One region of the Diaphorobacter sp. ED-3 genome, then DNA from elsewhere that is predicted to be linked to it. Evidence: predicted binding sites of a transcription regulator. Region 1 holds the regulator's gene; the other holds the start of a gene.
The links. Region 1 encodes sigma-54, which starts transcription at its own class of promoters, with help from an activator protein. Its sites were predicted from a motif close to TGGCANGNAANCTGCTTT; they were not measured.
Positions count from the first base shown of each region.

Region 1 (4,188 bases):
GCTGCAGCCCCGGCGCGATGCGGCAGGCGATCTGCGCGGCCTCGATGACCACGGTGCCGCTGCCGCAGCAGGGGTCGTACAGCGGCAGCGGCTGCTCGCCATGCGGGTCCCAGCCGGTGGCGGCGATCATGGCGGCGGCCAGCGTTTCCTTGAGCGGCGCGTCGCCCTTGTCCTCGCGCCAGCCGCGTTTGAACAGCGGTTCGCCCGAGGTGTCGATGTAGATCTGGGCGCGGTCGCTGGTCAGGTGCAGGTGCACGCGCACGTCGGGCCACTGCGTCTGCACGTCGGGGCGCACGCCGGCCTTGGCGCGGAAGCGGTCGGCCACGGCATCCTTCACGCGCAGCGCGGCGAAGTTCAGGCTCTTGAGCGGGCTGTGCTGGGCCGTCACCTCCACCTTGAAGCTCTGGCGCGGGGTGAACCAGATCTCCCAGGCCACGTCGGCCGCGGCGGCATAGATGTCGTCCTCGTTGCGGTAGGGCCGCTCGGCCAGTTGCACCAGCACGCGCTGCGCCAGGCGGCTGTGCAGGTTCAGGCGCAGCGCGTCGCGCCAGGAGGCGCGCAGCAGCACGCCCGCGCGGCCCACGAGCAGGTCCTGCCCGGCCAGCCCCGTGAGGCCATGCACCTCGTCGGCCAGATAGCCCTCCACGCCAGCGGCGCAGGGCAAAAAGAGTTGAAGCTGGTTCATTGCGGCTGTGCTGCGCGCTGCAGCAATGGCTGGAGCACGGATTCGGGAATGGGTGCGGGCTTGCGGGCCGCCCGGTCGATGAAGACGATGCCGGTCTTGCCGCGCGCGATCTCGCGCCCCTGGCTCTTCTCGGTCAACCGGAAGACGAGGTCGAAGCCGTAGCGGTTGAAGTCCTGCGGCGTCATCTCCACGCGCAGCGTCTCGCCGTGGAACGCCTCGGACTTGTATTGCGCCACGATGTCGCCCACCACGGTGGACAGGCCCGCCACGTCGGCCTCGGGGTAACCCAGCGACTTGAAGAAACGCACGCGCGCCTCGGACACGAGGCTGAGCAACTGCGCGTTGTCCAGGTGCCCGCCCTGGTTGACATGGCTGATGTAGATCTGCAGCTCGGTACTGAAGCCGAAGTGCGGGGGAAGGTCGAAGACGACGCGTGCCATGGTTCAAAGTGCCTTGCGGAGGTTGGCCGGGGCGATCTTGAGCGCCTCACGGTATTTGGCCACGGTGCGGCGCGCACATTCAATGCCCTGCTCCTTGAGCATCTCGGCGATCTGGCTGTCCGACAGCGGCTTGTGCGGGTTCTCGGCCGCGATGAACTGCTTGATGAGCGCGCGCACGGCCGTACTGGAGGCGTTGCCGCCGGTTTCGGTGCCCAGCCCCGAGCCGAAGAAGTATTTGAGCTCGTACGTGCCCTGGGGTGTGGCCATGTACTTGGCGGTGGTCACGCGGCTGATGGTGGACTCGTGCAGGCCCAGTTCATCGGCAATGTCGCGCAGCACCAGCGGGCGCATGGCCAGTTCGCCATGCACGAAGAAGTTCTTCTGCCGCTCCACGATGGCGCGCGACACGCGCAGGATGGTGTCAAAACGCTGCTGGATGTTCTTGATGAACCAGCGCGCCTCCTGCAGCCGTGCCTGCAGCGCCTGGTGGCCTTCGCCACGGCCGCCGCGCAACGCGCCGGCGTAGATGTCGTGCACGCGCAGGCGCGGCATCACGTCCGGGTTGAGCTGCACGCTGAAGTTCTGCTGTCCGCCGCGGCCGGTTTTCTTGACGATCACGTCGGGCACGATGATGTTGCGGTCCACGTCGGCAAAGCGCCTGCCCGGGCGTGGCTCCAGCCGCGCGATCAAGGCCATCGCAGCGCGCGTGCGCTCTTCGCTGGTGCCGCAGGCCTGCGCCAGGCGGCGCACGTCGCGCTTGGCCAGCAGGTCCAGCGGCTGGCCGCAAATGGCCAGCGCGGCCTGGATCACGTCGGGGTCGCCCTCTTCGTCCTGGTCCATCGCACGCAACTGCAGCGTGAGGCATTCGGCCAGTCCGCGCGCGCCCACGCCCGCGGGCTCCAGGCTTTGCAGCAGGCGCAGCGCCACGGTGAAGCGGTGCACCAATTCATCGAGTTGCTCGGGGTCTTCGGTGCCCGCCAGGCTGGCGGCCAGGTCCTGCAGCGACTCGTCCAGGTAGCCGTCGTCGTTCAGCGATTCGATGAGGAAGCGCAGCGCGGCCATGTCCAGCTCGGACAGGCGCAGCGCCAGCGCCTGGCGGTGCAGGAAGGCCGTGAGCGACTCCTGGCTGCGGGCCAGCTCGGTGGCGTCCACCTCGTCGTCGCTCCCCGCGCCGGCACCGTTGCGTGCCGGGGCGTCGCCGCCCCACTCGCTGTCGTCGGGCGCCAGGTCTACCGAGCCGTCGCCTTCCCAGTCCGCGGGTTCGGCCGTGGATTCGGCTGTGGAGGTTTCTGCATCATTTTGGCTTGTAGCGCTTTCCTGCCCTGCGCTGACAGCTCCTGAATAAATAGCATCTTCGACTTCTCGGTCTTGCTCGCTCACCGGTGCATCGGCCTGGGCCAGGCCGAACTCCTCGCGCGGGGCCTCTTCCAGCGTGCGCTCCAGGAAGGGGTTCTCGTCGAGCATTTGCTCGACCTCCTGGGCCAGCTCCAGCGTGGACAGCTGCAGCAGGCGGATCGACTGCTGCAACTGCGGTGTGAGCGCCAGGTGCTGCGAGACGCGCAGCGACAGGCCGGGCTTCATGGCCTGCAACCCACTGTCTGGTCCTGCATCGCGCCGTGGTCGCCCATCACTCTCACATGCGGAAGTGCTCGCCCAGGTACACCCGGCGCACTTCCGCGTTGTCGACGATGTCCGACGGCGTACCCTGAGCCAGCACCTGGCCGTCGCTGATGATGAAGGCGTGGTCGCAGATGCCCAGCGTCTCACGCACGTTGTGGTCGGTGATCAGCACGCCAATGCCGCGCGCCTTGAGAAAGCCAATGATGCGCTGGATCTCGATCACGGCGATCGGGTCGATGCCGGCGAAGGGCTCATCCAGCAGGATGAAGCGCGGCTGCGTGGCCAGCGCGCGCGCGATCTCCACGCGCCGGCGCTCGCCGCCCGACAGCGCCAGTGCAGGCGACTTGCGCAGGTGGTCCACGCGCAGTTCCTGCAGCAGCGCGGTCAGGCGCCGCTCCACCTCGGCGCGCGGCAGGGAGCGGCCGGCCTCGTCGGTCTGCAGCTCCAGCACCGCGCGCACGTTGTCTTCGACATTGAGCTTGCGAAAGATCGAGGCTTCCTGCGGCAGGTACGACAGGCCCAGCCGCGAGCGCCGGTGGATGGGCATGTCCGTCACGTCCTGCCCGTCGATGCTGATGCGGCCGCCGTCGCTGCGCACCAGGCCGACGATCATGTAGAACGACGTGGTCTTGCCGGCGCCGTTGGGGCCCAATAGGCCCACCACCTCTCCCTTTTGCACGACCACGGACACGTCCTTGACCACCTTGCGGCTGCCGTAGGACTTCTCCAGGTGCAGCGCCTCCAGGCGGCTGACGCCTTCGCTCATGCGCGCATCGTCCAAGGCCGCGCTCACTTCGCGCCGTCCAGGCTGGGGCTGGTACGCAGCGCGGGCGGCTCGGTGCGCACGGGCGGCGTGGCGCTGGTGCCCGAGGCGGGCTCCTTGGGCGCGAGCACCGCCCGCACCCGGCCGCCCGGCGTGCCGGCAGTGGCGCCGCCGGGCGCGGTCTTCTGCCCGTCCACGGTGAACACGTCCGTGAGGTTGTTGTAGACGATGAGGGCGCCGGCCAGCTCGTCGGTCAGTGTGGCCTCGCGGTAGCGACGCAGCTCGGCGCGGCGGATGAGCTTCACCACGTCGGCGCGGCCGTCGTATTCGATGACCTCACCCTCGCCCTCGACGAACTCGTCGGGCGCGCCCGGCGCGGTGTCACGCTTTTGCCGGAAAAAAGCGCGCTTGCCCGGCTCGGCCGTCACCACACCGTACTGGAAGCCGTCGGCATCCTGGCGCACCTCCAGCTGCGCGCCGCGCAGCACGATGGTGCCCTTGGTCATGACGACACGGCCGGTGAAAACGCTGGTCTGCTTGAGCTCATCGTGGCGCAGGGCATCGGCCTCGATGTTCATGGGCTTGTTGCGGTCGGCTTTTTCGGCATGCACCAGCGGCGATGCAGCCAGCGCCAGGGCCAGCGCTGCGGCGCGGGACAGGAGGAGGAAGGGCAATCGGGT
Region 1 covers NZ_CP115182.1:552,357-556,544, reverse strand. The annotation lists gene PCQ86_RS02740 (THUMP domain-containing class I SAM-dependent RNA methyltransferase) at 1-685, opposite strand, end outside; gene PCQ86_RS02735 (acyl-CoA thioesterase) at 682-1,125, opposite strand; gene PCQ86_RS02730 (RNA polymerase factor sigma-54) at 1,129-2,706, opposite strand; gene lptB (LPS export ABC transporter ATP-binding protein) at 2,759-3,511, opposite strand; gene lptA (lipopolysaccharide transport periplasmic protein LptA) at 3,535-4,188, opposite strand, start outside.

Region 2 (4,188 bases), 800 kb from region 1:
AGATGACGATGTGGAGCGACAACCGCAACCATCTGCTGGACGATCTGCTGCGCGATGCCATCATCGTGTTCGTCGCGCAGTGCATCGGTGTGGCGCCGGGGCAGTTTGTCGCCATCGTGGCCCTCACTCAGCTCAGCGAGAACCTGCACCACGCCAACCTGCGCCTGTGGTTCGGCCAAGTGGGCGAGCGCCTGTGGGTCAGCCCGCGTTTCCACCGCATGCACCACGCCATGAGCGTGGGCCCTGAAGCTGCACCTGGGCAGGGAACCGATCAGCACCTGCATGCGGCAGTGCCCGGGGGCAACAACTTCGGCGTGTTGTTGCCGTGGTGGGACATGTTGTTCGGTACGGCCAACTTCGAGCATCGCTACGAGCCCACGGGCGTGCGCGACCAGGTGGAGGCGGACGCGGACGGCCGCGTGCGTGATTACGGGCGGGGGTTCTGGGCGCAGCAGTGGCGCGGCCTGCTGCGGCTGGTGGGGCGGGCGTAGAGAGCCGATCGCGCTATGCTCGCGCGCATGGGGCTTTTCATCGATTCCTTCTGGCGCGCAGTGGGCTATTGCCTGATGCCGCGCGTCATTGCGCTGTCGCTGTTGCCGCTGGTGCTGATCACGGTGGTGGCGCTGGGCGGCGGCTACCTGTTCTGGACAACTGCCGTGGCCTGGACGCAGACGGCGCTGGAAAGCTCCACCTGGCTGGGCCTGCTGTGGGGGTGGCTGCACAACTTTGGCGTGGATAACCTGCCCGTGGCGCTAGCGCCGCTGCTGGTGCTCATGGGCGCCACGCCACTGATCGTCATTGTCTGCGTGCTCGCGGTGGCCGTATTGATGGCCCCTGCCATCGTGACTCTGGTGGCGCAGCGGCGTTTTGCGCAACTGCAGCGCAAGCGGGGCGGTTCATTCCTTGCCAGCGTGCTGTGGTCTCTGGGGTCGACCATCGCGGCGCTCATTGCGCTGGTGCTGTCCATGCCGCTGTGGCTGGTCCCGCCGCTGGTGTTGATCCTGCCTCCGCTCATCTGGGGATGGCTCACCTACCGTGTCATGGCCTTTGACGCACTGGCCGAACACGCGAGCAAGCCGGAGCGGCAGGAGATTTTCAAGCGCCATCAGCTCAGCCTGCTGAGCATTGGCGTGCTGAGCGGATTTCTAGGGGCCGCGCCCGGCATTGTCTGGGCGTCGGGAGTGGTGTTCGCAGCGGCGTTCCTCGTCCTAGTGCCGATCGCCATCTGGATCTACACGCTGGTGTTCGCCTTCTCATCGCTGTGGTTCACGCATTTCTGTCTGGCCGCGCTGCAACAGCTGCGCGAGCAGCGAGGCGAACGCCCGCCGGGCGATACGCCTGCAACCGCCGCGCCCGCAACGCCAGCGCCTTCTTTGCCATCCTCGTCTCACCTGCAGGACAACCCATGACACCGGCTTTCGGCCTCATCATCGTTGGCGATGAAATCCTCTCGGGCAAGCGGGCGGACAAGCACCTCGCCAAGGTCATCGAACTGCTTGCGGCACGCGGGCTTGCGCTGTCCTATGCGGACTACGTAGGCGACGACCGTCCGCGCATCACGGCGGCGCTGCAGCGGGCCTTTGCCTCGTCGGACATCGTGTTCAGCTGCGGCGGCATTGGTGCCACTCCCGACGACCACACACGCCAGTGCGCGGCGGCCGCGCTGCAGCGCCCGTTGGTCCTGCACCCCGAGGCCAAGCGCCTGATCACCGAGCGCATGCAGGATGTGGCACGGGAGCAGGGCGAGGCGTTCGACCCCGACCGCGCCGACAATCTGCATCGGCTGAACATGGGCGTTTTTCCTGAGGGCGCGCGCATCATTCCCAACCCTTACAACAAGATCCCCGGCTTCTCGTGTGACGGCCCTGGGGGCGGCATGGTGCATTTCGTGCCGGGGTTCCCGGTCATGGCCTGGCCTATGGTGGACTGGGCACTCCAGCATTACTGTGCCCCGTGGTTCAACCAGCAGCCGCAGATGGAGCGCTCCGTCGTGCTTTATGGCGCAATGGAAGCCGCGCTGACGCCGCTCATGGAGCGGATCGAGGCCGGACACCCGGGGATCAAGGTGTTCAGCCTGCCGAGCGTGGACCATCCGGTGCACGGGCGCCATGTGGAATTGGGCGTCAAGGGGGCCGCTGCCTTGGTGCCTGCCGCGTGGCAGGCACTGCAGGAAGGTTTGCACCAAACAGGTGCATCCATGGGCCCTGAAATGGTGCGCAAATGGTAAGAAGGCGGACCACTTAAAATCCTGCACGCGTTTGGTGCGCCGTCGCAGGGCTCTGCGCCCGGCTTGCCCCGTACGGGTGTCCCCATTCGCTGGCACGCAAACTGCTTTTCTGTGCGCATCATTGTTGATGAGCACTTCTATCCCTGGAGAACCCTGATGGCCAAGACCGTTGCAGACGTGATGAAGATGGTGAAGGAAAACGAAGTCAAGTTCGTGGACTTCCGCTTCACGGATACCCGCGGCAAGGAACAGCACGTCACCGTGCCGATCTCGCACTTTGACGAAGACAAGTTCGCCTCGGGCCATGCGTTCGACGGCTCGTCGGTCGCCGGCTGGAAGGGTATCGAGGCGTCGGACATGCTGCTCATGCCCGATCCGAACACCGCCAACATCGACCCGTTCTTCGAAGAAACCACCATGATCATGGCGTGCGACGTGGTGGAGCCGGCCGACGGCAAGGCCTACGACCGCGACCCGCGCTCCATCGCCAAGCGTGCCGAGGCGTACCTGAAGGCCTCCGGCATGGGCGACACGGCCTACTTCGGCCCGGAGCCCGAGTTCTTCATCTTCGACGGCGTGCGCTGGAGCACCGATCCCAACCACACCTTCTACGAGATCGAAGAGTACGAAGCCCCCTGGAACACCGGCGCCAAGCTCGAAGGTGGCAACCGCGGCCACCGTCCCACCACCAAGGGCGGCTACTTCCCCGTGCCCCCGGTCGACAGCACGCAGGACATGCGCGCAGAGATGTCCCTGATCCTTGAATCCCTGGGCATTCCGGTCGAGGTGTTCCACCACGAAGTGGCCGGTGCCGGCCAGAACGAGATCGGCACCCGGTTCAGCACGCTGGTGGAGCGTGCCGACTGGACCATGCTGCAGAAGTACGTGATCCACAACGTGGCCAATGCCTACGGCAAGACCGCCACCTTCATGCCCAAGCCCTACCACGGCGACAACGGCTCGGGCATGCACGTGCACCAGTCGGTCTGGAAGGACGGCAAGAACCTGTTCGCCGGCGACGGCTATGCGGGTCTGTCGGACTTCGCGCTGTACTACATTGGCGGCATCATCAAGCACGCTCGCGCACTGAACGCCATCACGAACCCGGGCACCAATAGCTACAAGCGCCTGGTGCCGCACTTCGAGGCGCCGGTGAAGCTGGCCTACTCGGCCAAGAACCGCTCGGCCTCCATCCGCATCCCGTTCGTGGCCAACCCGAAGGGCCGCCGCGTGGAAGCGCGCTTCCCCGATCCGCTGATGAACCCCTACCTGGGCTTTGCGGCCCTGCTGATGGCGGGTCTGGACGGCGTGGAAAACAAGATCCACCCGGGCGAAGCCGCTACCAAGGACCTGTACCACCTGCCGCCGGAGGAAGACAAGCTGGTGCCCACCGTGTGCCACAGCCTGGACCAGGCGCTGGAAGCGCTGGACAAGGACCGCGCGTTCCTGACCAAGGGCGGCGTGTTCACCGACTCCATGCTCGACGCCTACATCGAGCTGAAGATGCAGGAAGTCACGCGCTTCCGCATGGCCGTGCATCCCGTCGAGTACGACATGTACTACTCGCTGTGATGGCAGGGGCTCAGGCCCCCGGCTGTTGTCAACAAGGCGGCTCCGGCCGCCTTTTTCTATGGATGGGCTGCATGCGTGGTTGACGGAACACGGCAGCCCGTCGCACCAAAACCGCAGCGTTGGGCCGTCGCAATTGGCGGGTTGGAGTGATTGGGGGATACTCACCGGCACCGCGCATGCCCGACGCATGCCATGTGAGGAATTCGATGAAAAGCACTTTGTTCGCCCTGACCGTTATCGCCGCCGTGCTGCAGCCCGCTTGGGCGCAGGACCGCATTTACCGCTGCGGCAACGAATACACCAACAACGCCACGCAGGCCAAGGAGCGCGGCTGCAAGCTCGTGGAAGGTGGCAATGTGACGGTGCTGCAGGGTTCGCGCCCGGCGGCG
Region 2 covers NZ_CP115182.1:1,349,531-1,353,718, forward strand. The annotation lists gene PCQ86_RS06560 (sterol desaturase family protein) at 1-491, shown strand, start outside; gene PCQ86_RS06565 (EI24 domain-containing protein) at 507-1,409, shown strand; gene PCQ86_RS06570 (competence/damage-inducible protein A) at 1,406-2,227, shown strand; gene glnA (type I glutamate--ammonia ligase) at 2,384-3,799, shown strand; gene PCQ86_RS06580 (hypothetical protein) at 4,006-4,188, shown strand, end outside.
Region 2: the regulator sigma-54 is predicted to act here: its motif matches at 2,318-2,335, upstream of glnA (type I glutamate--ammonia ligase).